Variovorax paradoxus: one gene and its partner. The protein of the gene in region 2 interacts with the protein of the main gene of each other region in a pairwise test. Links are inferred from orthologs where the notes say so. Each region holds a gene or a part of one and is shown on either strand. Other genes may lie near its edges.

Region 1 (3,834 bases), 4.7 Mb from region 2 along the record:
GCAGGTTCAGGCAGGGGTCCTGCTCGAAATGCGGGGCGCCGATCAGCGTGCCGGTGGTGCGCGAATCGCTCGCGGCATAGGTCCAGCGGTGCAGCGGGCACACGATGTTGCCGCCGGCCTGGTTGTCGAGCTGGCCCCGTCCCTGGAGGATCAGGGCCTGGCGGTGGCGGCAGACGTTGGAAATCAGCTCTACGCCCTTGGGCGTATGGACCAGCGCACGGCCCTGATGCTCCTGCGGCAGGGTGTGGAAGTCGCCCATTTCGGGCACGGCCAGGCGATGGCCGACGTAGCGGGGCCCTCGCGCGAAAAGGTTTTGCATTTCGCGGGCGTAGAGCGCCTCGTCGAAATACGCGGAAACTGGAAGTTGGCTCGCGGCCTGCTGCAGTTGAAGACTTAAATCAGACATGGAGGACCTGACCAAGCTCCCCACAGGGAGAAAAAAGAAAAGAACGGAAGGCGCCGCCAGGAAGAGTCGGCGGCCCGGAGAGGGTGTTGACGTCGTCAACGAGAGAAGTTCGCATTGTACCCGGGGGGCATTTTTGTGCCCCCGGCTTTTCACCCAGGCCGGCGGCGGTCGCCAGTTGTTTCGATCCCAGTCCTAAAATGCCCGATTTCACCCACGTTTCGCTTGCATGCCCAAGGTGCCCCCCCCTTCCTCGTCCAGCCCGGCGGCAACGCCCGATACGGGCCCGCTGCCTGCCAGTTACGAAGCCGGGCTCCAGGAACTGGAGCAACTGGTGGCGGAACTCGAATCGGGCCAGTTGCCCCTCGACCAGCTGCTAGTCAGCTACCAGCGCGGCGCGGCGCTGCTCGCCTTCTGCCGCGACAAGCTGCAGGCGGTCGAAGACCAGATCAAGGTGCTCGATTCGGGCAGCCTGAAGGTCTGGACGCCTGAATGAGCGCCGCCGCGCTGAAATCCAGCCATTGGGACGCCCGCACGCTAGCCGGCTGGAGCGACCCCCACCTGGCGAATGTCGAAGCGGCGCTGTCGCGCTGGGTCGGCGTCGACGCCCCCGTGCTGCTGGGCGACGCCATGCGCTATGCCGTGCTCGACGGCGGCAAGCGCCTGCGGCCCCTGCTGGTGCTGGCCGCCAGCGAGGCCGTCGGCGGCAACCGCGCCGCCGCCCTGCGTGCGGCCTGCGCTACGGAACTGATTCACGCCTATTCGCTGGTGCACGACGACCTGCCGTGCATGGACAACGACGTGCTGCGCCGCGGCAAGCCCACCGTTCACGTGAAATTCGGCGAGGCCGATGCCCTGCTGGCCGGAGACGCGCTGCAGGCCCTGGCCTTCGAGCTGCTCACGCCCGCTGGCGACGAGATTCCCGCTGCCACCCAGGCCCTGCTGTGCCGCCTGCTCGCGCGCGCTGCGGGCAGCCAGGGCATGGCCGGCGGCCAGGCCATCGACCTGGCCAGCGTCGGCATTGCGCTTGACGAAACGCAGCTGCGCGAAATGCACCGCCTGAAGACTGGCGCGCTGCTGCAGGGCAGCGTCGAGATGGGCGCCGCCTGCGGTTCGGTCACTCCTGCGGCATTGGCCGCGCTGCGCGACTACGGCGCGGCCATCGGCCTCGCGTTCCAGGTGGTCGACGACATCCTCGACGTCACGGCCGATTCGCAGACCCTGGGCAAGACCGCCGGCAAGGACGCCGCGGCCGACAAGCCCACCTATGTGTCGCTGCTCGGCCTCGACGGCGCGCGCGCCCAGGCCCGCCAGCTGCTGGCCGATGCGCTCGCCGCCCTCGAAAAGAGCGGCCTGGCGGATACCGCAGCCCTGCGCGCGCTGGCCCACATGGTGGTCGACCGCGACCGCTGAGAGAAAAGAACAACCCCCACATGGCTCCGCTGCTTCCCACACTTCACGACCCCTCGCCGATCCGCAAATACGACCGGGCCCAGCTGCGCCAGCTGTCCGATGAGGTGCGCGCCAGCGTGCTCGACAACGTCTCGCGCACCGGCGGCCACCTGAGCTCCAATCTCGGCACGGTCGAACTCACGGTCGCGCTGCACCATGTGTTCAACACGCCGCACGACCGACTGGTGTGGGACGTGGGCCACCAGACCTACCCGCACAAGATCCTCACGGGCCGGCGCGAGCGCATGCCCACGCTGCGGCAGATCGGCGGCATCTCGGGCTTTCCGCAACGCAGCGAGAGCGAGTACGACACCTTTGGCACGGCCCATTCGTCGACCAGCATCTCGGCCGCGCTCGGCATGGCCATGGCCGCCAAGCAGAAGGGCGAAGACCGCCACACCGTGGCCATCATCGGCGACGGCGCGCTCACGGCTGGCATGGCCTTCGAGGCGCTGAACAACGCGGGCGTGTGCGACTGCAAGCTGCTCGTGATCCTGAACGACAACGACATGTCGATCAGCCCGCCGGTGGGCGCGCTCAACCGCTACCTCGCGCAGCTGATGAGCGGCAACTTCTACGCCGCCGCCAAGAACGTCGGCAAGAGCATGCTGCGCAACGCGCCGCCGCTGTTCGAGCTGGCCAAGCGCCTGGAGCAGCATGCCAAGGGCATGGTCGTGCCGGCCACGCTGTTCGAGCAGTTCGGCTTCAACTACGTGGGCCCGATCGACGGCCACGACATCGACTCGCTGGTGCCCACGCTCGAGAATCTCAAGCACCTCGAAGGCCCGCAGTTCCTGCACGTGGTCACGAAGAAGGGGCAGGGCTACAAGCTGGCCGAGGCCGACCCTGTGGCCTATCACGGCCCTGGCAAGTTCGATCCGCAGGTGGGGTTGGTCAAGTCCGCCGCGGTTGCCAAGCAGACCTTCACGCAGGTGTTCGGCCAGTGGCTGTGCGACACCGCCGCGCACGACGGCCGCCTCGTGGGCATCACGCCCGCGATGCGCGAAGGCTCGGGCCTCGTTGAATTCGAGAAGCGCTTTCCCGATCGCTACTACGACGTCGGCATCGCCGAGCAGCACGCCGTGACCTTCGCGGCCGGCCTGGCCTGCGAGGGGCTGAAGCCGGTGGTCGCGATCTACTCGACCTTCCTGCAGCGCGCGTACGACCAGCTGATCCACGACGTGGCGATCCAGAACCTGCCGGTGGTGTTCGCGCTCGACCGCGCGGGCCTCGTGGGTGCCGACGGCGCGACGCACGCGGGTGCGTACGACATTCCGTTCCTGCGCTGCATTCCGAACATGAGCATCGCCTGCCCGGCCGACGAACGCGAGTGCCGCGAGCTGCTGTCGAGCGCCTACGAGCAGAACCACCCGGTGGCCGTGCGCTATCCGCGCGGCGCGGGCGCGGGTGTCACGCCGCACCTCACGCTCGAATCCTTGCCCTTCGGCAAGGGCGAGATCCGCCGCGAAGGCAAGCGCATCGCCATCCTCGCCTTCGGCACGCTGCTGTACCCCGCGCTCACCGCCGCCGAGTCGCTCGACGCCACGGTGGTCAACATGCGCTGGGCCAAGCCGATCGACGTCGAGTTGCTGCTGAAGGTCGCGGGCACGCACGATGCCATCGTCACGCTGGAAGAGGGCGCCATCATGGGCGGCGCGGGCAGTGCGGTGCTCGAAGCACTGCAAGCCGCCAACGTGCAGAAGCCGGTGCTGCAACTCGGCTTGCCCGATCGCTTCATCGAACACGGCGATCCGGCCAAGCTGCTGGCGTCGATCGGACTGGACGCGATCGGCATCGAGGCATCGATCCGCGAGCGCTTCGTTTCGAGCGCAGGGTAAACCCCTGCCGGCGGCTGTAAGCGCGTTTTTACAATCGTCCGGACTTAGACAAAAGTCCCCAACGCGGTCACAAGCCGCGTTTTGTTTTTCCAAGAACTCGGAGAGCTATCAATGGATCGTCGTTCCCTCATCAAAAACGCC
Region 2 (4,822 bases):
AAAGAGCGCACACCCTCGGCGGCGTCCTCGCTGTTCGACAGGCGCTTCTGTGTCTCGATGAACTCCGACACCGCAGCCAGCGGCCCCTGCTCGACCGCCTTGATCACGTTGAGCCGCGTGGCCACCACTGCCAGCGGCGCCTGGGCTGCGATGCGCTGCGCAATGGCCAGCGCCGCATCGAGCTCCTGCCCTGCCGGCACCACCTTCTGCACGAAGTTCAGGCGATAGGCCTCGGCGCTGTCGAACTCATCCGCCGTCAGCAGGTGCAGCATCGCGTTGCCCACGCCCGCGCGCTCGGCCATGCGCAGCGTGGCGCCGCCCGTGGCCATGATGCCGCGCTGCACTTCCATCTGCGAGAAGCGGCAGTTGTCGGCCGCGACAACGATGTCAGCGCCCAGCATCAGCTCGATGCCTACCGTGAAGCAGATGCCCTTCACCGCCACCACCATCGGCTTGGTGCGGCGGCGGTAATCAGGCAGGCCGAAGTCGTGCGGCTCCACCATGCCGGCCGGAATGGCCTTCTCGCCGCGCTTCATGTACTCGGTGACCGCCGGCAGGTCGAGGCCTGCCGTGAAGTGGTCGCCGAAGGCATGCAGCACGCCCACGCGCAGGTTCGGGTCGTCGTCGAGCCGGGTGTAGGCCTCGGCCAGCTGCTTGAACATCGGCGGCGTCCAGCCGTTGCGCTTGGCAGGGCGGTTGATGCCGATCAGCAGCACATGGTCGAGCACCTGAGTGTCGATGCAGCCTTCTGCGGGCGGGTTGGTGGGGGTCGCAGTCATCGGTCTTGTCTCCGTGTTTTTGTTGTGGCTCTGCGGATCAGTAGGTGTACACGCCGCGGCCCGTCTTGCGGCCCAACTGGCCGGCCGCGACCATTTCCTTCAGCAGCGGGCAGGGGCGGTACTTGGAATCGCCGAACTGCTCCAGGTACACCTCCATCACGGCCAGGCACACGTCCAGGCCGATCATGTCGGCCAGCGCCAGCGGGCCGATGGGCTGGTTGCAGCCCAGCTTCATGCCGGCGTCGATGTCTTCCGCCGTGGCGATGCCCTCGGCCAGCACGAAGAAGGCCTCGTTGATCATCGGCACCAGGATGCGGTTGACCACGAAGCCCGGCGCGTTCTTCACCGTGATCGGCGACTTGCCGAGCGTCTCGGCCAATGCCTTCACTGCATCGTGCGTGGCGTCGCTCGTGAGGTAGCCGCGGATCAGCTCCACCAGCGCCATCATCGGCACCGGGTTGAAGAAGTGCATGCCGATGAAGCGGTCGGGGCGCGAGGTGGCGGCTGCCAGCTGCGTGATCGAGATCGACGAGGTGTTCGACGCGATGATCACTTCGGGCGCCAGCATGTCGTCGACCTGCTTGAGGATCTTGAGCTTGAGCGCGTGGTTCTCGGTGGCCGCCTCGATCACCAGTTGGGCGCTCTTCAGGTCTTCGTAGTTGGTCGAGCCCTTGATGAGCGCCAGCGCGGCGGCCTTCTGCTCGGTGGTGAGCTTTTCCTTCTTGATCAGGCGGTCGAGGCTGCCCGACACCGTGGCCAGGCCCTTGTCGACCGCCGCCTGGGCGATGTCGACCATCACCACATTCACGCCGGCCACAGCGCAGGCCTGCGCGATGCCGTTGCCCATCGTTCCGGCACCGATGATGCCGACAGTCTGGATAGCCATGAGAGAACTCCTTGAAGAAAACAAAAAGGGGGTGCGCGCGGCTGGCGCCACGGCAAAACATTGATTGTGAAGCAGCCCCGCGGCCGCGCCGTTGCCGCGTGCGACACCGGCGACCCGCCGGTGGCTTACAGTGCGGCGGTTGCTTTTCCCTGCTCGTTTTCCCGCTCTTTTCGACTCTCCGACCATGACCACCCTTGGCACCCCCCTTTCCCCTTCTGCAACCCGCGTGATGCTTTTGGGCTCCGGCGAACTAGGCAAGGAGGTGCTGATCGCCCTGCAGCGCCTCGGCGTCGAGACCATCGCCGTCGACCGCTACGAGAACGCCCCCGGCCAGCAGGTGGCGCACCACGCCCGCACCATCACCATGAGCGATCCCGAGCAGCTGAAAGCGCTGATCGAGGCCGAGAAGCCCACGCTGGTGGTGCCCGAGATCGAGGCCATCGCCACGCCCATGCTGCAGCAGCTCGAAGACGCCGGCGTGGTACGCGTGATTCCCACGGCCCGCGCCGCCCGCCTCACGATGGACCGCGAAGGCATCCGCCGCCTGGCCGCCGAGACGCTGGGCGTGCCGACCAGCCCCTACAAGTTCTGCGACTCGCTGGCCGAGCTGCAAGCCGCCATCGATGGCGGCATCGGGTACCCCTGCATCGTCAAGCCCGTGATGAGCAGCTCCGGCAAGGGCCAGAGCAAGATCGACGGCCCCGCCGACGTGCAGAAGGCCTGGGACTACGCCATGGCCGGCGGCCGAGTGAGCCATGGCCGCGTGATCGTCGAGGGCTTCATCGACTTCGACTACGAGATCACGTTGCTCACCGTGCGCGCCAAGGATGCCGGCGGCGCTGTGCAGACGCAGTTCTGCGACCCCATCGGCCACGTGCAGGTGAGCGGCGACTACGTGGAAAGCTGGCAGCCGCACCCCATGGCGCCCGCTGCGCTGCAGAAGGCACAGCAGATCGCACAGGCCGTGACGGCCGACCTGGGTGGCCAGGGCCTGTTCGGCGTCGAGCTGTTCGTGAAGGGCGATGAAGTCTGGTTCAGCGAAGTGAGCCCGCGCCCGCACGACACCGGCATGGTCACCATGGCCACGCAGTGGCAGAACGAGTTCGAGCTGCATGCGCGCGCCATCCTCGGCCTGCCGGTGGACACCTCGCTCAAGAGCCCGGGTGCCAGCGCGGTGATCTACGGCGGCGTGGACGCCACCGGCATCGCCTTCGACGGCGTGGCCGAGGCGCTGCAGGTGCCCGGCAGCGACATCCGCCTGTTCGGCAAGCCCGAGAGCTTCACCAAGCGCCGCATGGGCGTGGCGCTGGTGCATGCGGCCGACACCGACACCGCCCGCAAGCTCGCCAAGGAAGCCGCCTCGCGCGTGAAGCCGCGCAAGGCATAGCCAGTTTTCGCAAGCCGCGCCGCAACGGCGCGGGCATGGTCGAGCGGTTCCACCGGAGACACCATGCTGCACCCCCAGGCTCGCGCCTTGCTCGACTTCATCGAGGCGCGCGGCATTCCGCCGACGCACACCCTGTCGCCCGCCGACGCGCGGGCCTTCTACCGTGAACGCCGCGCCGCCACGCAGCCGCTGCCGGCCGAAGTGGCCGAGGTGCGCGACCTTGCCGCCGACGGCCCGCACGGCACCATCCCGGTGCGGCTCTACCGCCCGCTCGGTTCCGGCGCCGGCCCGCTGCCGGTGCTGGTGTATTACCACGGCGGTGGCTGGGTCATCGGCGATCTCGACACACATGACGTGCTGTGTCGCGAGTTGGCCAACGGCGCAGGCTGTGCGGTGGTCGCGGTCGACTACCGCATGGGCCCGGAGCACCGCTTTCCCGCCGCCGTCGACGACGCGCTGGCCGCCACCCGCTGGGTGCGTCGCGAAGCCGCGGCGCTGGGGCTCGATGCGAGCCGTCTCGCGGTGGGCGGCGACAGCGCTGGCGGCAACCTCGCGGCGGTGGTCTCGATTGCCGCGCGCGATGCCGGCGACCTGCCCATCGCCTTCCAGCTGCTGATCTACCCGGCCACCGACATGCGCCGTGGCCATCCGTCACACCAGGCCAACGGGCAGGGCTACCTGCTGACCAGCGACACGATGACGTACTTCCACGACCACTACATCACCGACCCGGCGCACGACCTCGACTGGCGCGCCTCGCCGCTGCTGCACACCGACCTGTCGAAGCTGCCGCCTGCGCTGGTGCTCACCGCCGGCTACGACCCGCTGCGCGACGAAGGCGCCGCGTATGCCGAGGCGTTGACCGCCGCCGGCAACCATGCCGTGTACGTGTGCTTCGAGCGCCAGATCCATGGCTTCATCACCATGGGCAAGGTACTCGACGAGGCCAACACGGCAGTGGCGCTCTGCGCCGCCGAACTGCGCCGCGCACTGGCACCGGCCTAGGGAAAGTCCCCGCGCAAATCGATATCGCGCGGGCGGCTCGCGCCGCTACGATCCAGCCAACAAAGACGCCACCCCGCAGTGGCAGTCCACCGATGCAGGAGACAAACACCATGCAGCGAACAAGGACGACGCCGCCAACGCACACAAGGTTGAGCGGCGCCGCACGGCAGGGGGAACGCCTGATGTGGCTCACGCCGCATCGCGTGTTCTATGCCGGTCTGCTCGGCGCCGCCGCCGAGCGCACGATGGGCGGGCACGGCGTGTACGTGTCGCCTGCCGGCGCGCCGCCGAACCGCATCCGCATTGGCGGCGGGGCGTGGATGACCGGTGAATTCATCGTGGTGCCGCCGCATGTGCTGCACCAGGTGGAGTGCGCGCATCCGCTGATCTTCAACCTGCTGATCGAATCGGAGTCGGTCGATCCGGCGCGCATGCCGGCCTTTTTGCAGCATTGCGGCCCGGTCGAGGCGCCGGCCTTCGTGCAGCGCGTGCGCGAGGCCCATGCGCACCTGCTGGCGGCCTCGGCGCGCGGCATGAGTTTCGAGGGCTTCGACTTCGACGCGATGTTCTTCGGCGAAGCGCTGGCGCCGCGCGCGCTCGATGCGCGCATCCGCAAGGTGGCCGACGCCATCAACGCCGACCCCGCCACGCCGATGTCGGCCGAGGAGTGCGCAGCCTCGGTGCACCTGTCTTTCTCGCGCTTCCTGCATCTGTTCAAGCAGGAGACTGGCATGGCCTTCAGGGCCTTCCGCGCCTGGAAGCGTG

The links.
Region 1: the proteins of purT (region 2) and NWF24_RS22920 interact in binary tests that used the Escherichia coli proteins (3 or more experiments, as listed by UniProt). The link is inferred for Variovorax paradoxus from one-to-one orthologs.

The regions. Positions count from the first base shown.
Region 1 is NZ_CP102931.1:4,843,952-4,847,785, reverse strand. What follows is about bases 1-2,855. They hold NWF24_RS22920 (polyprenyl synthetase family protein), read left to right. Parts: upstream 1-895; coding sequence 896-1,816; downstream 1,817-2,855. Other genes in these bases: dxs (1-deoxy-D-xylulose-5-phosphate synthase), read left to right, coding at 1,837-2,855; xseB (exodeoxyribonuclease VII small subunit), read left to right, coding at 633-899; NWF24_RS22930 (aromatic ring-hydroxylating oxygenase subunit alpha), read right to left, coding at 1-406. Outside these bases: more of dxs, read left to right, coding at 2,856-3,693; NWF24_RS22910 (TRAP transporter substrate-binding protein), read left to right, coding at 3,805-3,834.
Region 2 is NZ_CP102931.1:154,129-158,950, forward strand. The notes cover bases 1,087-3,950. They hold purT (formate-dependent phosphoribosylglycinamide formyltransferase), read left to right. Parts: upstream 1,087-1,849; coding sequence 1,850-3,052; downstream 3,053-3,950. Other genes in these bases: NWF24_RS00660 (3-hydroxybutyryl-CoA dehydrogenase), read right to left, coding at 1,087-1,665; NWF24_RS00670 (alpha/beta hydrolase), read left to right, coding at 3,116-3,950. Outside these bases: NWF24_RS00655 (crotonase/enoyl-CoA hydratase family protein), read right to left, coding at 1-779; more of NWF24_RS00660, read right to left, coding at 817-1,086; more of NWF24_RS00670, read left to right, coding at 3,951-4,057; NWF24_RS00675 (helix-turn-helix domain-containing protein), read left to right, coding at 4,168-4,822. UniProt on the Escherichia coli protein: Involved in the de novo purine biosynthesis. Catalyzes the transfer of formate to 5-phospho-ribosyl-glycinamide (GAR), producing 5-phospho-ribosyl-N-formylglycinamide (FGAR). Formate is provided by PurU via hydrolysis of 10-formyl-tetrahydrofolate.